Regions from separate parts of the Mesorhizobium sp. CO1-1-8 genome, predicted to be linked through region 1. Evidence: riboswitches for the same ligand, from Rfam matches in the RefSeq annotation. Region 1 holds a riboswitch; each other region holds the start of a gene.

What was found. A riboswitch is a leader RNA that binds a small molecule or an ion and turns the genes downstream of it on or off. The one in region 1 is predicted to bind cobalamin.
Region 2: it holds a riboswitch for cobalamin, as region 1 does, so the genes downstream of both, bluB (5,6-dimethylbenzimidazole synthase) here and LB558_RS12080 (CbtB domain-containing protein) in region 1, are expected to answer to the same signal.
Region 3: it holds a riboswitch for cobalamin, as region 1 does, so the genes downstream of both, LB558_RS07425 (energy-coupling factor ABC transporter permease) here and LB558_RS12080 (CbtB domain-containing protein) in region 1, are expected to answer to the same signal.
Region 4: it holds a riboswitch for cobalamin, as region 1 does, so the genes downstream of both, LB558_RS14960 (aromatic ring-hydroxylating oxygenase subunit alpha) here and LB558_RS12080 (CbtB domain-containing protein) in region 1, are expected to answer to the same signal.

Annotation. Positions count from the first base shown of each region.
Region 1 is NZ_JAIUGZ010000005.1:104,300-109,062, forward strand. It holds gene cobD (threonine-phosphate decarboxylase CobD) at 1-196, opposite strand, end outside; gene cbiB (adenosylcobinamide-phosphate synthase CbiB) at 195-1,163, shown strand; gene cobO (cob(I)yrinic acid a,c-diamide adenosyltransferase) at 1,203-1,817, opposite strand; gene cobU (bifunctional adenosylcobinamide kinase/adenosylcobinamide-phosphate guanylyltransferase) at 1,819-2,334, opposite strand; gene LB558_RS12075 (CbtA family protein) at 2,327-3,118, opposite strand; gene LB558_RS12080 (CbtB domain-containing protein) at 3,134-3,313, opposite strand; cobalamin riboswitch at 3,349-3,544, opposite strand; gene LB558_RS12085 (MFS transporter) at 3,608-4,763, opposite strand, start outside.
Region 2 is NZ_JAIUGZ010000002.1:405,323-410,085, forward strand. It holds gene LB558_RS05325 (hypothetical protein) at 31-1,014, shown strand; partial or broken gene bluB (5,6-dimethylbenzimidazole synthase) at 1,185-1,811, opposite strand; cobalamin riboswitch at 1,814-1,996, opposite strand; gene LB558_RS05335 (histone deacetylase family protein) at 2,175-3,101, shown strand; gene LB558_RS05340 (exodeoxyribonuclease VII small subunit) at 3,105-3,356, shown strand; gene LB558_RS05345 (DUF2277 domain-containing protein) at 3,467-3,733, shown strand; gene LB558_RS05350 (pirin family protein) at 3,774-4,694, shown strand.
Region 3 is NZ_JAIUGZ010000003.1:208,367-213,129, forward strand. It holds gene LB558_RS07415 (hypothetical protein) at 115-411, opposite strand; gene LB558_RS33160 (methyltransferase domain-containing protein) at 628-873, opposite strand; gene LB558_RS07425 (energy-coupling factor ABC transporter permease) at 1,162-1,839, opposite strand; cobalamin riboswitch at 1,875-2,081, opposite strand; gene LB558_RS07430 (PepSY-associated TM helix domain-containing protein) at 2,142-3,542, opposite strand; gene LB558_RS07435 (hypothetical protein) at 3,627-3,818, opposite strand; gene LB558_RS07440 (SCO family protein) at 3,863-4,483, opposite strand; gene LB558_RS07445 (copper chaperone PCu(A)C) at 4,464-4,763, opposite strand, start outside.
Region 4 is NZ_JAIUGZ010000006.1:272,130-276,892, reverse strand. It holds gene LB558_RS14970 (PqqD family protein) at 1-344, opposite strand, end outside; gene LB558_RS14965 (hybrid-cluster NAD(P)-dependent oxidoreductase) at 514-1,614, opposite strand; gene LB558_RS14960 (aromatic ring-hydroxylating oxygenase subunit alpha) at 1,639-2,886, opposite strand; cobalamin riboswitch at 3,000-3,202, opposite strand; gene LB558_RS14955 (DUF680 domain-containing protein) at 3,712-3,909, shown strand; gene LB558_RS14950 (DUF680 domain-containing protein) at 3,981-4,181, shown strand; gene LB558_RS14945 (DUF680 domain-containing protein) at 4,251-4,493, shown strand; gene LB558_RS14940 (ABC transporter ATP-binding protein) at 4,570-4,763, opposite strand, start outside.

The sequences.
Region 1 (4,763 bases):
TCTCTGTCAGGTCGCGCGTGCGCGCGGCTTCCGGCAACCGCGACAGGATGGTGGCGGGTAAGTCGAAAAGCGGGTAGGAGTGCGGATTGATACCGGTCGAGAGGTCGACGAAAGGCAGCAGGGCGTTGGGGAAAAGCACCCTCGCGCGGCCAAGACTTCCACCATGGTCCACAACCGCCCCATTAAGAAGCTTCATGTCAGTCCTGATCGCTTTCCTGTCATTGGCCGTCGAATTCGCCCTCGGTTACCCCGACTGGCTGTTTCGTGCCGTCGGCCATCCGGTGACGTGGTTCGGCAGGCTGATATCCTTTCTCGACCGCAGGCTCAACCACGCCACTGATCCCGACGCGCTGCGTCGCAAGCGTGGTGTCCAGGCGCTGCTGGTCATCGTGCTGGTGCCGGCGGTGATCGGCCTCAGCGTGCAGATCCTGTTCTGGTTCGTTCCCATGGGTCTGGTCATCACGGCCCTTCTGGCAACGTCGCTTCTGTCGCAGAAGAGCCTCTATGAGCATGTCGAGGCGGTGGCTGACGCCCTCGACACCGGCGGCCTCGCTTTGGCCCGCCTTGCCGTTTCGCGGATCGTCGGCCGCGACCCCGAAACGCTCGACAGGGCCGGTGTCTGCCGCGCGGCGATCGAGAGCCTGGCCGAGAATTTTTCCGACGGCATCGTCGCCCCTGCCTTCTGGACCGGCGTCGGCGGCCTGGCCGGCGGCGCCGCCTACAAGGCCGCCAACACCGCCGATTCGATGATCGGCCACCGCACCCCGCGCCACGAGGCGTTCGGCTGGGCGGCGGCGCGCTTCGACGACTGGATCAACCTGCCGGCGTCGCGGCTGACGGCGCTGCTGATCGTGCTCGCGGCGTTCTTCGTCAAAGGCGCTGATGCGAAAAATGCCTGGCATGCGGTATGGCGCGACGCGAAAAAACACCGCTCGCCCAATGCCGGCTGGCCGGAAGCGGCGATGGCCGGTGCGCTCGGCCTGGCGCTCGCCGGGCCGCGCAGCTACGGCGGCGTGCTGGTCGACGACGTCTTCATGGGCGAAGGCGGCCGCCGCGAAGCCGACAGCCTCGACATCAGGCAAGCGCTGAAACTCTATCGCGTCGCCGACTATCTGCTGATCGCGCTGTTTGGGTTGGTTTCGGTCATCGTTATCGTGGTGTGACCCACTTTACCCTCCCCTTGTGGGGAGGATAAGAAGCGTTCAGAACTCGATCCCCTGCTGAGCCTTCACGCCTGCGGAAAAATGGTGCTTGGTAACGCCCATCTCGGTGACCAGGTCGGCGGCCTCGACCAGCGCCGGCTTGGCGTTGCGGCCGGTGACGACGACATGCAGGCCCTCGCGCCGCGCTTTCAACGCTGCAACCACCTTGTCGAGATCGAGGTAGTCGTAGCGTAAGGCAATGTTCAGTTCGTCCAGCACCAGCAGGCTGATCGACGGATCGGCCATCAGTTCGAGCACCTTGGCCCACGCGGCTTCGGCGGCGGCGATGTCACGCTTCAGATCCTGCGTTTCCCAGGTGAACCCCTCGCCCATCGCGTGCCAGACGACGCGGTCTCCGAAGGCAGCAAACGCGTCCTTCTCGCCGGTGTGCCATTTGCCCTTGATGAACTGGACGACACCGACACGCTTGCCGTAGCCGAGCATGCGCAGCGCCAGCCCGAAGGCAGCCGTGCTCTTGCCCTTGCCGGGACCGGTGTTGACGATCAGCAACCCCTTCTCGACCGTCTTGCTCGCCACTTCGGCATCCTGCACCGCCTTGCGCTTGGCCATCTTGGCGCGGTGGCGTTCTTCGTCCTTATCGTCGATGTCGGTCATGTCATTTCACCTTGAGCGGCAGCCCCGCCACCATCAGCAGCACCGTATCGGCGACAGCGGCGACCTGCTGGTTGAGCCGACCGGCGGCATCGCGAAACCGGCGCGCCAGTGCATTTTCCGGCACGATGCCTTGTCCGACCTCATTGGACACCACGAACCAGGGTCCCCGCGGCCGCGACAGCACCTCCGCCAAGCGCCGGCATTCAAGGTCGAAATCGTGTTCGGCCAGCATATGGTTGGTCAGCCACAGCGTCAGGCAGTCGACGAGCACCGGCCGATCCTCCGGCAAGGCAGCAAGCGTACCGGCGAGATTGAGCGGTGCGTCGATGGTCGTCCAGCCTTCGCCGCGCCGCGATCGGTGCAGCGCGATGCGCTCGCGCATCTCGTCATCATAGGCTTGCGCCGTGGCGACATAGGTCCAGGGCGGCGGCAAGGCGGTCGCCAAAATTTCGGCGTGCACACTCTTGCCGGAGCGCGCACCGCCGATGAGGAAGGTCAGTGTCTTGCGATCAGGCAAAGCTGTCGCGCAGGCTGGTCGCGGTGCCGGTGAAGCGGCCGCGCACCACGCCGACGACCGCGCCGAGCACCAGCCAGAACACCAGATTGGTGACGGTCACCGCCACCACGAACTGGTGATGCAGCCCTTCCGGAATCGCCGTCTCGTAACTGTCGGGCTGCGGTGCACCGACAACATGCGGTGCGACGATCAAAAGGACGGCAAGGATCGCCAGCGGCAGCGACTTTCGGAAAGCGATCAGGCCGAGACCGGCAGCGGTTGCCGCCACCGTTGCCCACCACCAGATCTGGCGCTGGGTGAGATCGGCGGCCGGCATGGCCGGCAGTTCCGGCGGCAGGCCGAGGCCCGGCGCCAGCGTGAACACGGCAAAGCCGGCCAGGCCCCAGAACACGCCCTGGCGCCAACCGCCGATGCCGCCAGCGAATTCGGAAACCGCGACCAGGATCAGCGCGAAGCCGATGCCGGTGACGATGTTGGCAAGCACGCTGAAGGCGAAACGCTCGAAACCGTCTGCCGGCGCCCAGCCTTCGTCTGCCGGAGCGGCTTCCGCCGCCGGGGCGGCAGAGCTCATGGTATCTCCCGCCGGAGCAGTTGTGCTCATCGCATTGCTATCCGTTGCGGCCGGAGCGGCATGGTCATGGTGATGCCCGCCGCCCGCCTGTTCGTAGACTTCGGCCTTCAGGATCAGCGGCACGGTGGCATAGGCCTGCAGGCAGGCGAGAACGACGCCGGCCACGAGCCCTGCGGTCGCCGCGATGAACACGACGTTGCGAAACAGATTCATGATGTCAGCCCCTCGTCAGTGACAAGGAAACGCCATCGAATGGCGATAGTCGTGAGCCGCGTTGTGGACCGCATCGATATGCGAGAAGCCGACAAAGCCTATCACGAAAATGCCTAGCAGCGCGGCAAGCGCGAGCTGCATGAAGCGCGACTGCGAGGAGACGGAGGCGCCGAGGGAGACGGAAGCGGTAGTCATGTCTTGTCCTTTCGCCCTCCACCCGAGGGCATCGAAGTCAGTTTCCTGTCGCCGGCAGGTCTCCTGGCTCACGGATCAGCGTCCTTCCCCACCTTCCCGAAGAAAAATCTTCAGTGGCATATGGAGAGGACTACCGCACACAGTTGCGGGGGCAGCCACGGCATTGGGCGAATTCGCCCTCACCGCATTCCCTCTTGGCTCCAAAATGGAACCGGCGACACTGGTGACTATAGGCAGAATCCTCGCCCCCGGCAAACCAAATTCCGCCGGCGACCATTGCGAATGCGCCATGGGTCAAAGCGATTTCGGCAGATAGCGCCACGTCACAAAGCCGCAGACCGCCGCCAGCAGGCCGAGCGTGACGAACACCGAGCCCAGGCCGAAGAAGGCCAGCACCACCGAATAGACCAGCGGCGGCGTCAGCTCGGAAAAGTCGAGATAGGTGCGGTAGACCGCCGCCATCTGCGATCTTTCGTAGGAGCGCACCGAGCGCATGAAGGCGGTCGAGCCGAGTGCGTCGAGCGCAATGGTGAAGAAGGCGCCGCAGAGCAGGAAGGCGCCGGTAAGCAGCGGCACGGTTTCGCCAACGAAACCCGCCGCAAGCAGCGCGGCCGACATCGCGAAATAGGCGAATGTCATGGTCCCGCGGCCGCCAAAGCGCTTTCCTGCCTTGCCCCAGAAAATCGCCATGAACAAAAGCGCGTTGCCGGCCGAAACCAGCAGGCCGCCGGCCAGCTTGCCCTCACCCGTAACGACCATGAACAGCGGCCCATAGACAAAGAACGTCGTCCAGAAACAGGAGCGCCCAAAGGCGATCAGCCAGGCCAGCCTGAGCCTGGGCTGCGCGACGAAGCGGCCGATATTGGCGAGCGGGTTGACTGGTCGCGTCTTGCCCGGGCGGATCGACGGGTTGTCGCCGAGCCGGTAGGTCCAGAACAGTGCCAGCAGGGCTAACGCGAACACCGCGACCGCACCATGCGCGGCATAGACGCCGAAGCGCGTGTAGAGGAAGATGCCTAGCGTCGGCCCGCCGGTCCAGGCCAGCATCGACCACGCCATGCGCAGCGATTCGGCCTGCATGAAGTCGGTCTTGCGGATGTGGTCCATGATGTAGAGGTTGAGCGTGATCGACAGCGCGCTGGCGCCCATCACCCGGCACAGCATGCCGGCCAGTTGCCCGGCAAGCGTGTCGGTGACGAAGAACAGCGAGCCGATGGCCAGCAGGCAGGCGCCTGATGTGTAGACCCAGCGGCGGGCAAAGCGGCGGATCAGCATCGGCATGAACAATGTCACCGACAGGCCGAGCATCGCCACCACGGTGTAGAGGATCGAGACGATCTGCTCGTTGTGCAGGATCTCATAGGCCTGGATCGGGATGACGCTCGACACCGTGGCGCGAGCAAAGGATTCAACCGCATAGAGCGAGGCGAAGGTGCGCGCGTCCGCGGCC
Region 2 (4,763 bases), on a different contig from region 1:
CACCATCTCTGAGGCGGAGATTCGGGGCACATGTGGGATTTTGAGGTCGGCCGGTCGGTGTCCATCATGATGCGGACCTGGCCTTTCATCGTCTTTCGCATGATCGTCTATTTCGGCATCACGCTGGCCTACATCATGGCGACCGGCACCGGCGCTTCGGTCGGCTATGGCGTCGGCCATATCTCCACTGATCCCGACGGGTCGCCGTCCTTTGCCCTGTGGGGTGGGGTGGTCGGTTTCGGTATCGTCTCGATCGCGGTCTACTGGATCCGCGAATACATCCTCTATATCGTCAAGGCCGGCCACATCGCCGTCATGGTTCATCTGATCGACGGCCGCGACATTCCCGGCGGTCAGGATCAGATCGCCTATGCCAAGGATATCGTCACCCAGCGTTTTGCCGAGGCCAACATCCTTTTCGCCGTCGACCAACTCGTCAAGGGTGCCATCGGCGCCATCACCGGCGTGCTCGGCGGTATCGCCGCCTTCCTGCCGATCCCGGGCCTGAGCGGCCTGGTCTCCTTCATCAATACGGTGATCCGCCTGTCGCTGACCTATGTCGACGAGATCATCCTCGGCTACAACATCCGCATCAATTCAGCCTCGCCCTTCGAGACGGCGCGCCAAGGCGTCGTGCTCTATGCCCAGAACGGCAAGGTCATGGTCAAGAACGCCGTCTGGCTGGCGGTCATCATGTGGGGCGTGTCGTTCATCATCTTTCTGATGATGCTGGCGCCTGCCGGTGCGATTCTGTTCCTGATGCCTGGCCAACTCGCCGGGTGGGCTTTTGTGCTCGCCATCGTCTTCGCCTGGGCATTCAAGGCGGCGTTCATTGAACCCTTTGCCATCGCCTGCCTGATGCAGGTCTATTTCAAGACCATCGCGGGCCAGATGCCGGATCCGGCCTGGGACGCCCGGCTGGCCGAGGCGTCGTCGAAGTTCAGGGAGCTCAAGGACAAGGCGCTGGCCTCCTTCGGCGGTTCGCGCTGGGGCACGGCCGGCGCGACACCCTGATCGGCTGGGCGGATGGTGTCTGGTGCGGCAGAAACGGTGTTGAGGCGCGCCACGGTGGATTTGAGCTGTGTCTCGCCTTGCCCGGAAAAAGTCTCGCTCATGATCAGCTCCGGCAGCGGCAGCCGCCGTCCCCAGCCGTGCGTTTCAAGGTCCGGTTTGGGAGCGAACTCGGAAACACGGCCGACGCAGAGATAGGCGACCGGCGTTACGTGATCCGGAATGGCCAACAGCCGCCTTAGCGCCGCAGCCTCGATGATGCTCACCCAGCCGACGCCAACGCCCTCGGCACGCGCGGCCAGCCAGAAATTCTGCACCGCGCAGACGGTGCTGTAGAGATCCATCTCCGGATTGTGCCAGCGTCCCAGCGGCGAACCCTTCGAGCGCTGCCGATCGCAGGTGATGCAGATGTTGAGCGCGCTCTCGCAGATGCCTTCCAGCTTGAGCTTGCGGTACAGCGCCTGTTTTTCCGCCTCGATCGCCGGCAGTTCCTGCTCGCGCGCGGCCAGGAACAGGTCGCGCACCCTTTCGCGTCGCTCGATGTCACGAATGACAATGAAATTCCATGGCTGCATGAAGCCGACCGATGGCGCGTGATGGGCAGCAAGCAGCAGCCGCGCCAGCACGTCGTCATCGATCGCGGTGGGCAGGAAATGGCTGCGCACGTCACGCCGCGTGAACATGGCGCGATAGACCGCATCGCGCGCATTCTGGTCAAATCCATCGTCAATGGCAGCGGTCATATGTTCCGGCATCGCTCGTCCCCTTGCGATTGCAATCCATGCCACCCGCCTGACCATGCGGATGACGATGCCTGCCAGGCCGGTCTTCTGGCTCGGGATCAACCCGCGTCCGGTGCCTTCCCGTCATCGACAGTGGCATTTACCGGCGCGGTCCCCCTCACAGCGTTGGGCACGCCACGGAGTTCAACCGTGTTCCCGATTCTCCCGCCAGAGCATTTGCAGCCAAGTGGAATCACTTGGCGTCGCAGAATGCGGCTAAAACAAACAGACAGGCGGGCACCAGGCAGTACCAGGGACCTTACGCCGAAGCGCCGGCGAGGCCAATGCCTGCGGCGACGCGAATGGACGCAGTCGCGATTTTCCCCAGTCATCGGCCGCCCGTGCATGGCCTTTGTCGATCCGGGTCACTAGATTAGGACGATGACCACCCGTCTCTACACCCATCCGATCTTCCTCGAGCATCTCACGCCGCCCGGACATCCCGAGCGGCCCGACCGCCTGCGTGCCATCGAGCGCGTGCTCGATGAGGAAGCCTTTGCCGGGCTCGATCGTATCCAGGCGCCGGAAGGCGACGAGGCCACCATCCTCTACGCGCATCCCGCCGATTTCGTCGCCCGCGTGCGCGCCGCCATCCCCGACGAGGGGATTGCCCGCATCGATGCCGACACCACTGCCAGTCCGAAGAGCTGGCAAGCGGCGATCACCGCGATCGGCGCCGCCAACGCCGCCGTTGATGACGTCTTTTCGGGCCGCGCCGACAATGTCTTCGTCGCCGCCCGGCCGCCTGGCCACCACGCCGAAAAAACCACGGCGATGGGCTTTTGCCTGTTCAACACGGCGGCGATCGCGGCGCGCTATGCGCAGAAGAAACACGGTGTCGAGCGCGTCGCCATCGTCGATTGGGACGTGCATCACGGCAATGGCACGCAGGATATTTTCTGGAACGATCCGTCGGTGCTCTATTGCTCGACACACCAGATGCCGCTTTATCCCGGCACCGGAGCGAAGAACGAAACGGGCGCCGGCAACATCGTCAACGCGCCTTTGGCGCCGCAGACCGGCAGCGAGGTGTTTCGCGATGCCTTCCTGTCGCGCGTCCTGCCCGCGCTCGACAATTTCGCGCCCGACCTGATTATCATTTCGGCGGGGTTCGACGCGCATCACCGCGATCCCCTGGCCGAAATCAATCTGACCGAGGATGATTTCGACTGGGCGACCGGCCAGCTGATGCAGCGCGCCGCACGCCACAGCGGCAACCGGCTCGTCAGCCTGCTCGAGGGCGGCTACGATCTGCAGGGATTGGCATTTTCGGTCGCCGCCCATGTCGGGCGACTGATGAAAGGATGAATGATGGCTGGTGAGACCAACGAAGACGTCAAGGCGATGAGCTTCGAGCAGGCACTCGATGCGCTGGAGAAGATCGTCGATGATCTGGAGCGTGGCGACGTGCCGCTCGACCAGTCGATCCGGATCTATGAACGTGGCGAGGCGCTGAAGGCGCATTGCGATCGGCTGCTGAAGGCCGCCGAGGACAAGGTCGAGAAGATCAGGCTGTCGCGCGACGGCAAGCCGGTTGGAACGGAGCCACTCGACGCGGATTGAGGCCCGGTCCGAACGATGGCTCGCCTCACCGGTTTTTGGACATGATCATGATCGAGGATATGACTCGTTCCGATTGAAACAGCTCAAGGACAAGAGGAGATACGGAAGCGATGTGCAGAAACATCAAGACCCTGTTCAATTTTGATCCACCGGCAACCAATGACGAGGTGCGCGACGCGGCTCTTCAGTTCGTCCGCAAGCTGAGCGGAACGACGCGGCCCTCGAAGCAGAACCAGCACGCCTTCGACCATGCCGTCGAAGCCATCGCGGCCTCGGCGCGCGAACTGCTCGATTCCCTGGAAACCCATCAGCATCCGCGTAATCGCGAAGAGGTGGCGGCCAAGCTGCGGGCAAAGGCAGCCATCCGGTTCGCCTAATGCCGTCAAAGCAGCCATTGGACGCTGACAAGGAGATTCCATGAGCTTCTTCCCCGGGAAAGACCCTGAGGCAGGCGACGCCTTTGCCAGCGACCAGATCGAGCTGATGGTCATCCCGAACGCCAAGGACATCGGTGGTTTTCAGGTGCGCCGTGCCCTGCCGACGGCAAAAAGGCGGCTGGTCGGGCCGTTCATCTTCTTCGACCGCATGGGTCCCGCGATCCTGCGGGCCGGCCAGGCGCTCGACGTCCGTCCGCATCCGCATATCGGACTGTCGACAGTCACCTATCTGTTCGACGGCAAGATCCGGCACCGCGACTCACTCGGCACCGAAATGGTCATTCAGCCCGGCGACGTGAATTTGATGACCGCCGGCCGCGGCATCGTCCATTCGGAGCGTACGCCGGAGGAACTGCGTGGCGCGCCGATGTCGGTATCCGGCCTGCAGACATGGCTGGCGCTGCCGGACGACAAGGAAGAGGTGGCTCCTGTGTTCGAGAACACAGGAGCGCTCAGGCTTCCCGAGATCGATGCCGAAGGCGTCAACGGGCGCATCATCATCGGCGATTTCCAGGGGTTGCGGTCCCCGGTCAGAGCCGACTCGGAGACGCTCTACGCCGACCTGCGCCTGGCGCCCGGCGCCAGCGTGAAAATCCCTGCCGATGCGGAAGAGCGCGCCATTTACACGCTGGAGGGCGAGGTCTCGATTTCGGGTGATGTGTTCCCAGCCGAACGGCTGCTGGTGTTCCGTCCCGGTGACGAGATCGTCGTGTCGTCGCAGACCGGGGCGCATTTCATGCTGTTCGGCGGCGCCTCTCTTGGTTCGAAGCGTTATATCTGGTGGAATTTCGTCTCGTCATCCAAGGAGCGTATCGAACAGGCGAAAGAAGAGTGGAAGACGGGCCGCTTCGACATCGTTCCCGGAGACGAGGAAGAGTTTATTCCGCTGCCGGAAAGCTGATGCCTGTCGCCCAAGGTGGCCCGGTTCTGGGGAAACGACATGCGTAGAAACAAAAGACCACGGCCTGAT
Region 3 (4,763 bases), on a different contig from region 1:
TATTCGTGCCGTGGTTCCAAAACCGTTGCGTTCGCAAATATGATGTCGACAACACTGTCAGCGGCGCTGAATCGAGAATGCCTAGCCCGGATCGGCAATCGGTGCGGGTGTCACCTAACTTTTACGGATGGCCTGATTGGACGTGCTGAATATCGCTATACCGATTTTGGGACCGAGCGTGCCGATAGAAGCATATTTACTCCCTTCGGCGCCGATCTGTCGATAAACGAAGTGCGGATTGGCCTCACCTATAAGTACGGCGATCGTGGTCAGGATGTTGGGTAGCCGAGGCGGAGAACCGCCACTCATGCCATCGAAAAAAACGCGGCCGATGATCTTCCTCGGCAAGCCGCCATGGATCGCTCGAATTTTGCTCCGCGTGGTCAGCTCATCTTCGCACACCTGTCGCAACGAGCCATTCCGTTTCCGAGTTCGGCCTTCGTACCTCGGTGTCGCTGAACCCGGCATCTTGCAAGGCTGCAATGACCTCGTCCGGCTCGCGCGAGGTAAAGATATCTTCTGGCATGTTCATCCGGTCCATATACGCCTTGGAAGGAAGCCCAACACGAATCGCCCACCCGGCGCGAGAACTCGTGCGAGCTCCGCGGATCCAGCTCTAAGGCTCTGTCAGAAGTATACTGTGTGGACGCTGAGGGCTTTGTCGAATGTGGCATCCGGCAAGGGCAGTTTTTCGACCGTCCCGACGCGGAACTCGGCTCGTCCGGCGCGCACTGCATCACCGAACTGGCGGGCGGCAGCGCTCACCACATCCTGTGAGCGATCAACACCGCAGACGAATGCCGCGTCCTGGAGAAGTCGCGGCAACGCCCATAGACGTGAACTTTGCCTTCCAGAATCGTGTGCTGTTCCCACATCATCACATCCACTTCCCCTGCAGGCTGGCGCAATACTGGGTCAGCAGTGTCAGGCAAATGACGAGACTGTCCAGCGCGACCATCATCGGTGCCGTGGATCTACTAACCCGCCCCCGCGAAGGCATCGACATAGTTCTCACTCAGTCCATGCGCAGGGTTGCGGCGGGAGCTAAAGAAAAATTTCGACATTGTGGGGGGATCACCAGACCAATCGATTGACGCGAAATGGCGGCAGGAATGCCTGCCGCCATTTCAATCCGGAGACGATCCCCTTTAGTAAAATCGATCAAGCCGGATTGTAGAGCCGACGTTCGATGAAAGCGCTGCCGCGCAGAGCGACAACAGTTCTGGCGCATGCCAGAACGGCGAGGTCGGCGAGCGGTTCGACGATTATCACCAGCATGTATGCTCCGCCGAACGCTGCAATGGAATGGACGTTGTCAGCACCGAAACCCTGTCCATAGAGCGCCCAGAATGCGACCCATGCGACGATACCGGCTTGGTAGCTGGTCGAGAGCGCCAGGGCTTGTCTGTACTTCAGGTCGATATAGGGCGTCGCCGGCGCGATGATCCTGCCCGCCAAGGCTGTCAGTCCAAAGAGCGGTACGAGCAGCGTCGTTATGTTCATCCCGTACTGAGGGAGATCGAACGAGGCAAAGAACAGGCCCTGGGCCAGCAGGCCTAGGGCCAATCCGATCGCTGCAGGCGCGGCGCCAAAGATCAGAAACAACGTCGAACCGAGGATCAGATGCACCTCCGAAACGCCGACGGAATAGTGCGGCAACACCTCGAAAAAGCAGAATACAAGAGCCGTCGTCATGAAGCTGCGCAGGAGGAGTGGCAAGGGGCCGCTCTCCGTCACGCTGCGCCAGGCAAGCTTGATCGAGTAGGCGCCAGCGCCAGCGGCGGTGAGGTAGCTCAACCAGATCTTTGAATCGCTCACAAGTCCAGGTTCGATATGCATATCGTTCTCCTTTGCCGCCGCACCCGACGACGTTTGGGTTGATCGATGCGCACGGCCAGTCTCCTGACTCGAGCGTCTCCGAGACCTTTCGTCTTCCCAGCTCCCCGACCGGGTCGCCAGTGACTTTCTCGAAAGGCTGCTCTTCGCATAACGTCGCGGGGCGGTCGGGTTTCGGCCGGTTCGGCCTGCCCATTCCCACTTCCGAACGGGTGCGTTCGGAAACCATGCGCACCAAGTGAGAGACGAGGAGGCTGGCATTCTACCAGCTCACATTCGTCAATGAGAGTGTCAGTCGACGGTCCTCAAGCCCTCGCTGCCTGGAAACCTGCCTCCTTCAGACGCTTGGGCAACAGGAAATCAATAATGGCAAAGGCCAGGATGCCCAGTCCGGTCAGCGGGAAGATGATGGAAACCGCAATAGCGATCGCCAGGACGGCTACCGGGATCCTGTAGTTGCGGGGGTAGAGAGGCGCGCCCAGCCGCCCCGCCGGCCTGCGCTTCCACCACATAAGGACGCCCGAGAGCGCCATGGCGATGACGGAGAGGCAAAAGAGTAGGTTGAGCGCAGTATTCCACCACCCGAGATTGGCTTGGTGTAAGGCAATGCCGACTGCCATCGCCTTGCCGGCCAACCCATAGTCGGCGAAGCGCACGTCGGCCAGAATCTTGCCGCTGTAGCGATCGATATGGATGGTACGGTCGCCAAAAGGATTATGGGTGTCGGCATTCATGGAGTCGGCCGAAACCGTGTAGACGCCACCCGCGTCCTGCGGCGCGTTGATGCGGAACTGCTCGGTAAAGCCGTTGGCATGGGCGTAGGCGGCAACCGTATCGAGATTGACAGTCCCCGTTTCCAATCCGGCGGTGCCCGCCTGTGAGCCGGACTTCGGCATTGGAGTCTGCTCCAGTGTCCAGGGGACTTCCTTCATCGCGCCATGGTTCATGCCGGCATGGGTCTTATCGGAAAGCGGGACATTGTCCCATTTGGCCGCAGGGAACGTGCTCCAGGCCTGAACTATCTTGGCGCCCCAAATGCCGGTCCATGACAGGCCGGAGAGCAGAAAGAAAAGCAGAACGACCGAGACGTAGAATCCGAGCGACACGTGCAGGTTTTTCCAAAAGCTGCGTCCGCCCTGCGTCAGGTTCGGCAACAATGCTCGCGCGAGCGAGGTGCTATTGCGCGGCCACCACATGTAGAGACCGGTCAGGATCAGCACGATACCGAGACCGGCCGCGACTTCGATTAGCCGGTCACCAACATCACCCATCAGCAAGGTGCCATGTATGTTGTCGGCCCAGTAGAACCAGGTGTCGTCCTTGGCGATCGTGTCCAACACCTTGGGCCCGTGCGGATCGACGGCGACGACATTGTCCTTGCCGTTGCCTTGAACAATGAAAACGGTGGCTCGGTCGTCCTCCTGTGGCACGACCATGAGCTTCAGCGTGCCTGCGGGGATCGCGGCGACGGCGGCCGCCGACTGTGCTTCATAAGAGGCACGCTCGCCACCTGGCCCTACGTAGTGCTTGGCACCGAGGAAGGTTTCGATTGAGTTGCCGTAGACCATGATCAGCCCGGTACAGGCGAGCACAGTCAGGAACGGGATGACATAGAGGCCGGCATAGAAGTGCCAGCGCCAGATGGCGCGATAGAGCCGGGTGCTGACAGCGGTTTCCAGCTGCGCCGCAAGCGTTGCGGTGGACATCGATGATTCTCCGGTAGGACGGACTTGTGACCGCCATTGCTAACGTGATGGAAGAGGCGGCCACGCGGACGCGGCCGCCCCTATTCAATCGCGGCCCATGCCGGGCAGCACATGATGAAAGAGGATGGCGGCCTGGCCGAACGGCCACGCGGCCACAAAGGCGTCGAAGACACCCGGACCGTCGTTGTCGAGATAGAAAGGCGACCATCCGGGGGATTGCGTCACGATCCACACAAAGACGGCCAGGCCCGCCCCCGCGCCGATGAGGAAGGTCAAGCCCACCTCCAGCCATGGCCTGCAAATCTGGGTGTGGCCCGACTTCATGTTGCTGCTCCGACGAGCTTGCGTAGCTTCTGGAGTCGCATCGCCATCTCCTCACCGTAGGAGATCGTGCCCACGAACTGCCCATCGGCGTCCATCAGAAACATTGTCGCCGTGTGGTCCATTGTGTAGTCGCCGTCGTCTGTCGGCACCCTCTTGTAGTAGATGCGGTACTCCTTCCCGACGGCAGCGATTTCGGCTTCTGTTCCCGTCAGGCCGGTGATGTGCTTGTCGAACGATTGCAGGTAGCGCGCCATGAATTTCGGCGTGTCTCGGATGGGATCGATGGAGACGAACAGCACCCGAAGCTTGTCGGCTTCAGGCCCTAAGCCCTTTAGCGCTTCCGTCGTTTCCCATAGCGTCGTCGGACACACTTCGGGGCAGCGGGTAAAGCCGAAGAAGATGACGAACGGCTTGCCCCGAAGATCCGCGTCGGACAGCATTTCGCCTGTCTGGGTCCTCAGCGTGAACGGGCCCCCGATCGGCGACACGGTTTTCTCAACCAGCCTTGGCCATACAACCATTGCCACGATGCCGAGCAGCACCACGGCAAGACAGGCCAGCGCCACGATCGAGCCGATACGCCTCGCAGGGCGGGGCTCAGCCTCCATGCTCGTCATCGCCACCTCCTATCGCATCGACCGAATATTCGATCTCGACAGTGCCTGCCTTCTCGAAGGTTAAGGTCCCCTTGAACGGTTGGCCTTCCTTCACGGGCTTCTTCAGGTCCATGAACATGATGTGGAAGGAGCCGGGTTTGAGCGTGACTTCGCCGCCGACCGGGATCTCCAGCCCCTCGCCAAGCCGCTTCATGGTCATCACGCCATTGGCGTCGACGGACATTTCGTGGATCTGCGTCATGCCAGCTATCTCGCCAGTGGCTGCGACCAGCCGATCGGC
Region 4 (4,763 bases), on a different contig from region 1:
TGGATATCGACCTTGAGGGGCTCTCTTGTAGCGGCGAGTTGAGCCAGAAATTCGCTGGAAACCGGTCTTGCCACGCCATCGGTTACGGCCGCCAGCAAGCCGAATTCGACCAATTGTGAAACAAAGCCGTCAATCGCGGCGGCATCGAGGGCGCCAGTTCCGGTCGCGGCGCCGACCAGTTCGGAGGCAGGCACGCCGGACGACAGTGCATCCCAAAGTCTGCTGCCTGAATCAGAGAAGCCGAAATATTTACCGGTGGTCAGGTCAAGAACGACGGCTTCGCCATCGAAGGATTCAAAGACGATATCCTTGCTGGCAATGGCATAGATGCCGGATTGTCGCATGTTTGCTCCCCGCCGAAGCAGGCCGCGGAGATGATCTTCGGGCCTTACGGTCAACCCCACCGTTGCAGGCGTCTAACCATTTGCAGGGTTCTTGGCAAGATGGCGCAGGCCCAGGCGAGCGCAGCTGCAGGCTGCGCGGGCATGGACAGTCCCTGACCGTGCCTGGAGGTCAGGCCTCGATTTCAAGCGCCGAAAGCGGCTTCGAGCAACAGGCGAGGATAAAACCGTCCTCGATTTCATGATCGAGGATACCGCCATTGTGGCTCATCTCGACATCGCCCGCGACCTTCCTCACCTTGCAGGTGCCGCACAGGCCGAACTCGCAGGCGGCGGGAATCCGCACCCCCGAGGCGCGTGCCGTCTGCAGCACGGTCTGGCCGGCCACGCATTCGGCATCGACATCGGAAAGCGAGAACCGGATCGGTGTCACGGCCTCGACGGCAGCAGCGGCGCCGTCTTCCGCCGGCGGCGAGAACGGCGCCGGGATCTCCTCCACGGCAGGCGCAGCAAAGCTTTCCTGATGGTATTTCGCCATGTCGAAGCCGGCGGCGTCCAGCATGCCGCGCACGGCGCGCATGAAGGGATCGGGGCCGCAGCAGAAGATCTCGCGCTCGCGGAAATCGGGCGCCAGCAATGGCAGCCGGATCGCGTCGATGCGGCCCATATGGCCGAACCAGCCCTCGCGGCTCGACCGCTCCTCGATCATGAAGCCGAGCGACAGGCCAGGCATGCGGCTGCCGAGCAGCTCGAGCTCCTTGCGGAAAATGATCTCTTCCGGGCGGCGCGCGCAGTTGACGAAGCCGACATCGGTCCATGGCGCGCAGTCGTTCAGCCAGCGCAGCATCGACATCATCGGAGTCACGCCGGATCCTGCCGAAATGAACAGATACTTGGCCGCCGGGTGGCTGTGCAGCGAAAAATCGCCGGTCGGCCCGTAGGCCTTGAGGTGCGAACCGGGTGTCAGATGATCGAACATCCAGCGCGTACCGGTGCTGCCCGCCTGCGCCTTCACCGTCACCGCGATCGAGAACGGCCGCGATGGCGAGGACGACAGCGTGTAGGTGCGCATCAGCGGCCCGTCCGATGTCGGCAGTTCCAGCGTCACGAACTGGCCCGGTTTGTAGCGGAACCAGGTCTGGTTGTCGGAGCGGAAGGTGAAGGTCTTCACGTCAGGCGCTTCGTCGCTGACGCCGATCACTTCCAGCACCTGCAGCCTGTCGTTCCAGGGCGTCATCTGGTCCAGATGGCGATAGAGGCCAAGGTCCGTCATCGCATTCATCCTCTTGTCCCTGGGCTAGGCGACGCTGCGCAAGGCCGGCCGGCCACCTTCGACAAGGCGCGGCCCGATGAACGACGCGTACCACTCGACGAACTGGATCACGCCGCCCTCATGCAGCTCCGAATAGGGGCCTGGTTCATAGGCCGGCGACAGGATGCCGAAGGCGTTTTCCTCGACGATGCGGCGGTCCTGGTCGTTGGTCTCGGTCCATACATGGGTGAGCTCAGCGAGGTCGTAGTCGACGCCTTCGACCGCATCCTTGTGGACGAGCCATTTCGTCGTCACCGCGGTTTCCGTGGCACTGATCGGCAGCACGCGGAAGGTGACGGCGTGGTCGCCGAGGATATGGTTCCAGGTCGTCGGATAGTGATAGAGCAGCAAGGAACCGATGCGGTCGGTTGAAACGCTGTCGGACAGGTTCTTCTGGACCGCCCGTTTTCCCGTCATGGTGTAGCTGACGGCATCGCGCAGCAGCGGCGCGCGGGTGGCGCGGTACTGCCCTGCCGGATCTATGCGGAATTTGCTCGGCAAGCCTGATGCCTCGCATTTGGCCCAGTGCGCGACCATTTCAGGGTCGCTGTCGGCGCCATGGACGCCGGTCACGGTCGGAGCCTCGGGGAAAGTCTTGCACAGCTCGGGGTGATTGGCGGCGCAGTGATAGCACTCGCGGTTGTTTTCCCAGACCAGCTTCCAGTTGCCCTTCTCGACGATCGTGCTCTCGAAGGCGATCTTTGCTTCACGCAACCGGTGTGGCAAAAGATAGGGTTCGATCATCGCCCGCATTGGCGCGAAATCCGCCGGTTCCTTGGCCAGGCAGATGAAGATGTAGCCGCCGGCGCTCTCGCAGGCGACCGGCTTCAGGCCGAAATCACTCTTGTCGAAACCGTCGGCCATCTGGCGGGCAAACAGCAGGCGGCCGTCCAGCTCATAGGTCCACTGGTGATACGGGCAGACGAGCTTTGCCGCTGTGCCCTTCTCCGTGTTGCACACGCGGCTGCCGCGATGGCGGCAGGAATTGTGGAAGGCGTTGATCTTGCCGTGCTGGTCGCGGACAAGGACGACCGGATAGTCGCCGATCTGCACGGTGATGTAGCTGCCTGGCTTCGGCAGTTCGCAATCATGGCCGATGAACAGCCAGTCGCGATACCAGATCAGCTCCATGTCGAGCTTGAAGTAGTCTGGATCGGTGTAGAAGGGCTGCTCCAGCGAAAAGCCTTGCCGGCGCCCCTTCAGGAGCCTCAGCATGTCGTTGCGGATATCCATGTCCTGTCCTCGTTTCTAAGGACTGAACTGGTGGTGATGGAGGAAGGATTGAAGCGCAGGCCGGCTGTGTGCAGGACATGCGTTATCCACCTCTTGACCGCCCACCGCGATCAGTCGAGTCTAAAATCTCGGGCTGGTTTCCGGGCTCTGGAGTTGTCCTTGCGGACCATCGCGACACCTTCCCAGGCAATTGCCCAGTGGTCTCCCGTTGCGACTTGAACTCCACCACCGTTGCGGGGGCAGCGCCGGATTCTGACCGGCTTCCCAATTCTCCGCCTCGTCGTCACGAAGCGGCACCTGAGATGATATGATCTAACCACGATCGCAGGCGCGCCGTCGGCATGAAAACGACATCGTATCCATGCGGCGCGACACGGCATGCGAAACGTTACCGCAGATCGTCGCGGACCAGCAAGCCCGCCTCCGGGCGGCCCATTGCCGGCTGCGATCTTCCCGAATCCGACCCTTGGCAGAGGTCAAATAAGGCTAACGGTTTCGAAAAGTGACTATTAGCTTGTCCTAAAATCGAACCGAACGGTTCGTTTCTGTTGACGGTGCGTGCAGGACGGTGTGAACGGTGGGCCTTTGAAACAGTCAGTGATCCATCGGGTGGTTAAACCTAACACGCTGATATAAAGAAGAAAAATCTATCCCTAGATCCCTTGGCACAATTTCAAGGTGTGGATTCATGGTCCACACGGAACAACTTCGTGATTGGAAAAGACGGGGCTGGCCTCCCACATCGGGGCTGTCCGAACGACGCGATTTCATTTCCAAGACACGCCGCTAGACGGACGGAAAAAAGACGATACTGGAGTACCAAAAATGAAAAAGATCATTCTCACTGCCGCAGCCCTTCTGGCCATTTCCGGCAGCGCCTTCGCTGGTAGCGACCACTACGGTTCGGACGCCGCGGCAGCCACTGCTGTCGACAGCTCGTACACCGCTTCGACCAAGAAGTCGGAACCGGCTGCTCAGGCGCCTGCCCAGGGTGCTGACCACAACCTCTTCGGCAACAACTAACAGCCGATTCCCAGTCGACGGCGGGCTCACCCGCCGCCCTGGCGAAATTCAGACATTCAGGAGTACTTAAGATGAACAAGATCCTCATTGCTGCCGCCGCCGTTCTGGCCATCACCGGCAGCGCTTTCGCGGGCAGCGACAACTACGGTTCGAACGGCTCCAATCAGCCTGCCGCCGCTGTGGACCAGTCGTACACGGCTTCCACCAGGACCTCGGAACCGGCTGCCCAGACGCCCACTCAGGGCAGCGACCGTAACCTCTTCGGTCGCTAATAACCAATTTCGCAACCGACGGCAGCTGTGTCTGCCGTCCTGGCGAAATCCAGAATTCAGGAGACTAAAATGAACAAGATCCTTATTGCTGCCGCCGCCGTTCTGGCCATCACCGGCAGTGCCTTCGCCGGCAGCGACAACTTTGGCTCCAACGGCGCCAATCAGCCTGCGGTTACTTCGATTGACAGCGCGCATACGAGCTCGGTCCGCAACAGCGGTGGCCTCGTCGAGAAGCTGCTGAACTCGTCGGGTGACACCACCCAGAAGTCTGCTCCGCAAGGTGCCGACCGCAACCTCTTCGGCAACAACTAACAACCGAAGTCGATCTCCAAGTCAAAGAGCGGCGGGCCTGGCCCGCCCCTCTTCTTGTGCCTGACGGTAGTTGCGGTTAAGCCGCCTTTGCTTCCACTTCATGCAACGCGAAAGAACGTCCATCCGCGTCGAAGATATGCAGGTCCTCGCCATTGGCGCTCAGCCGCAATGTCGAGCCGCGCTTGACCTCGACATTGCCGGGCAGCTTGGTCACCAGCGGCAGGTCGGCGCGGCCGATGTCGACATAGACAAGCTGCACCTCGCCGAGTT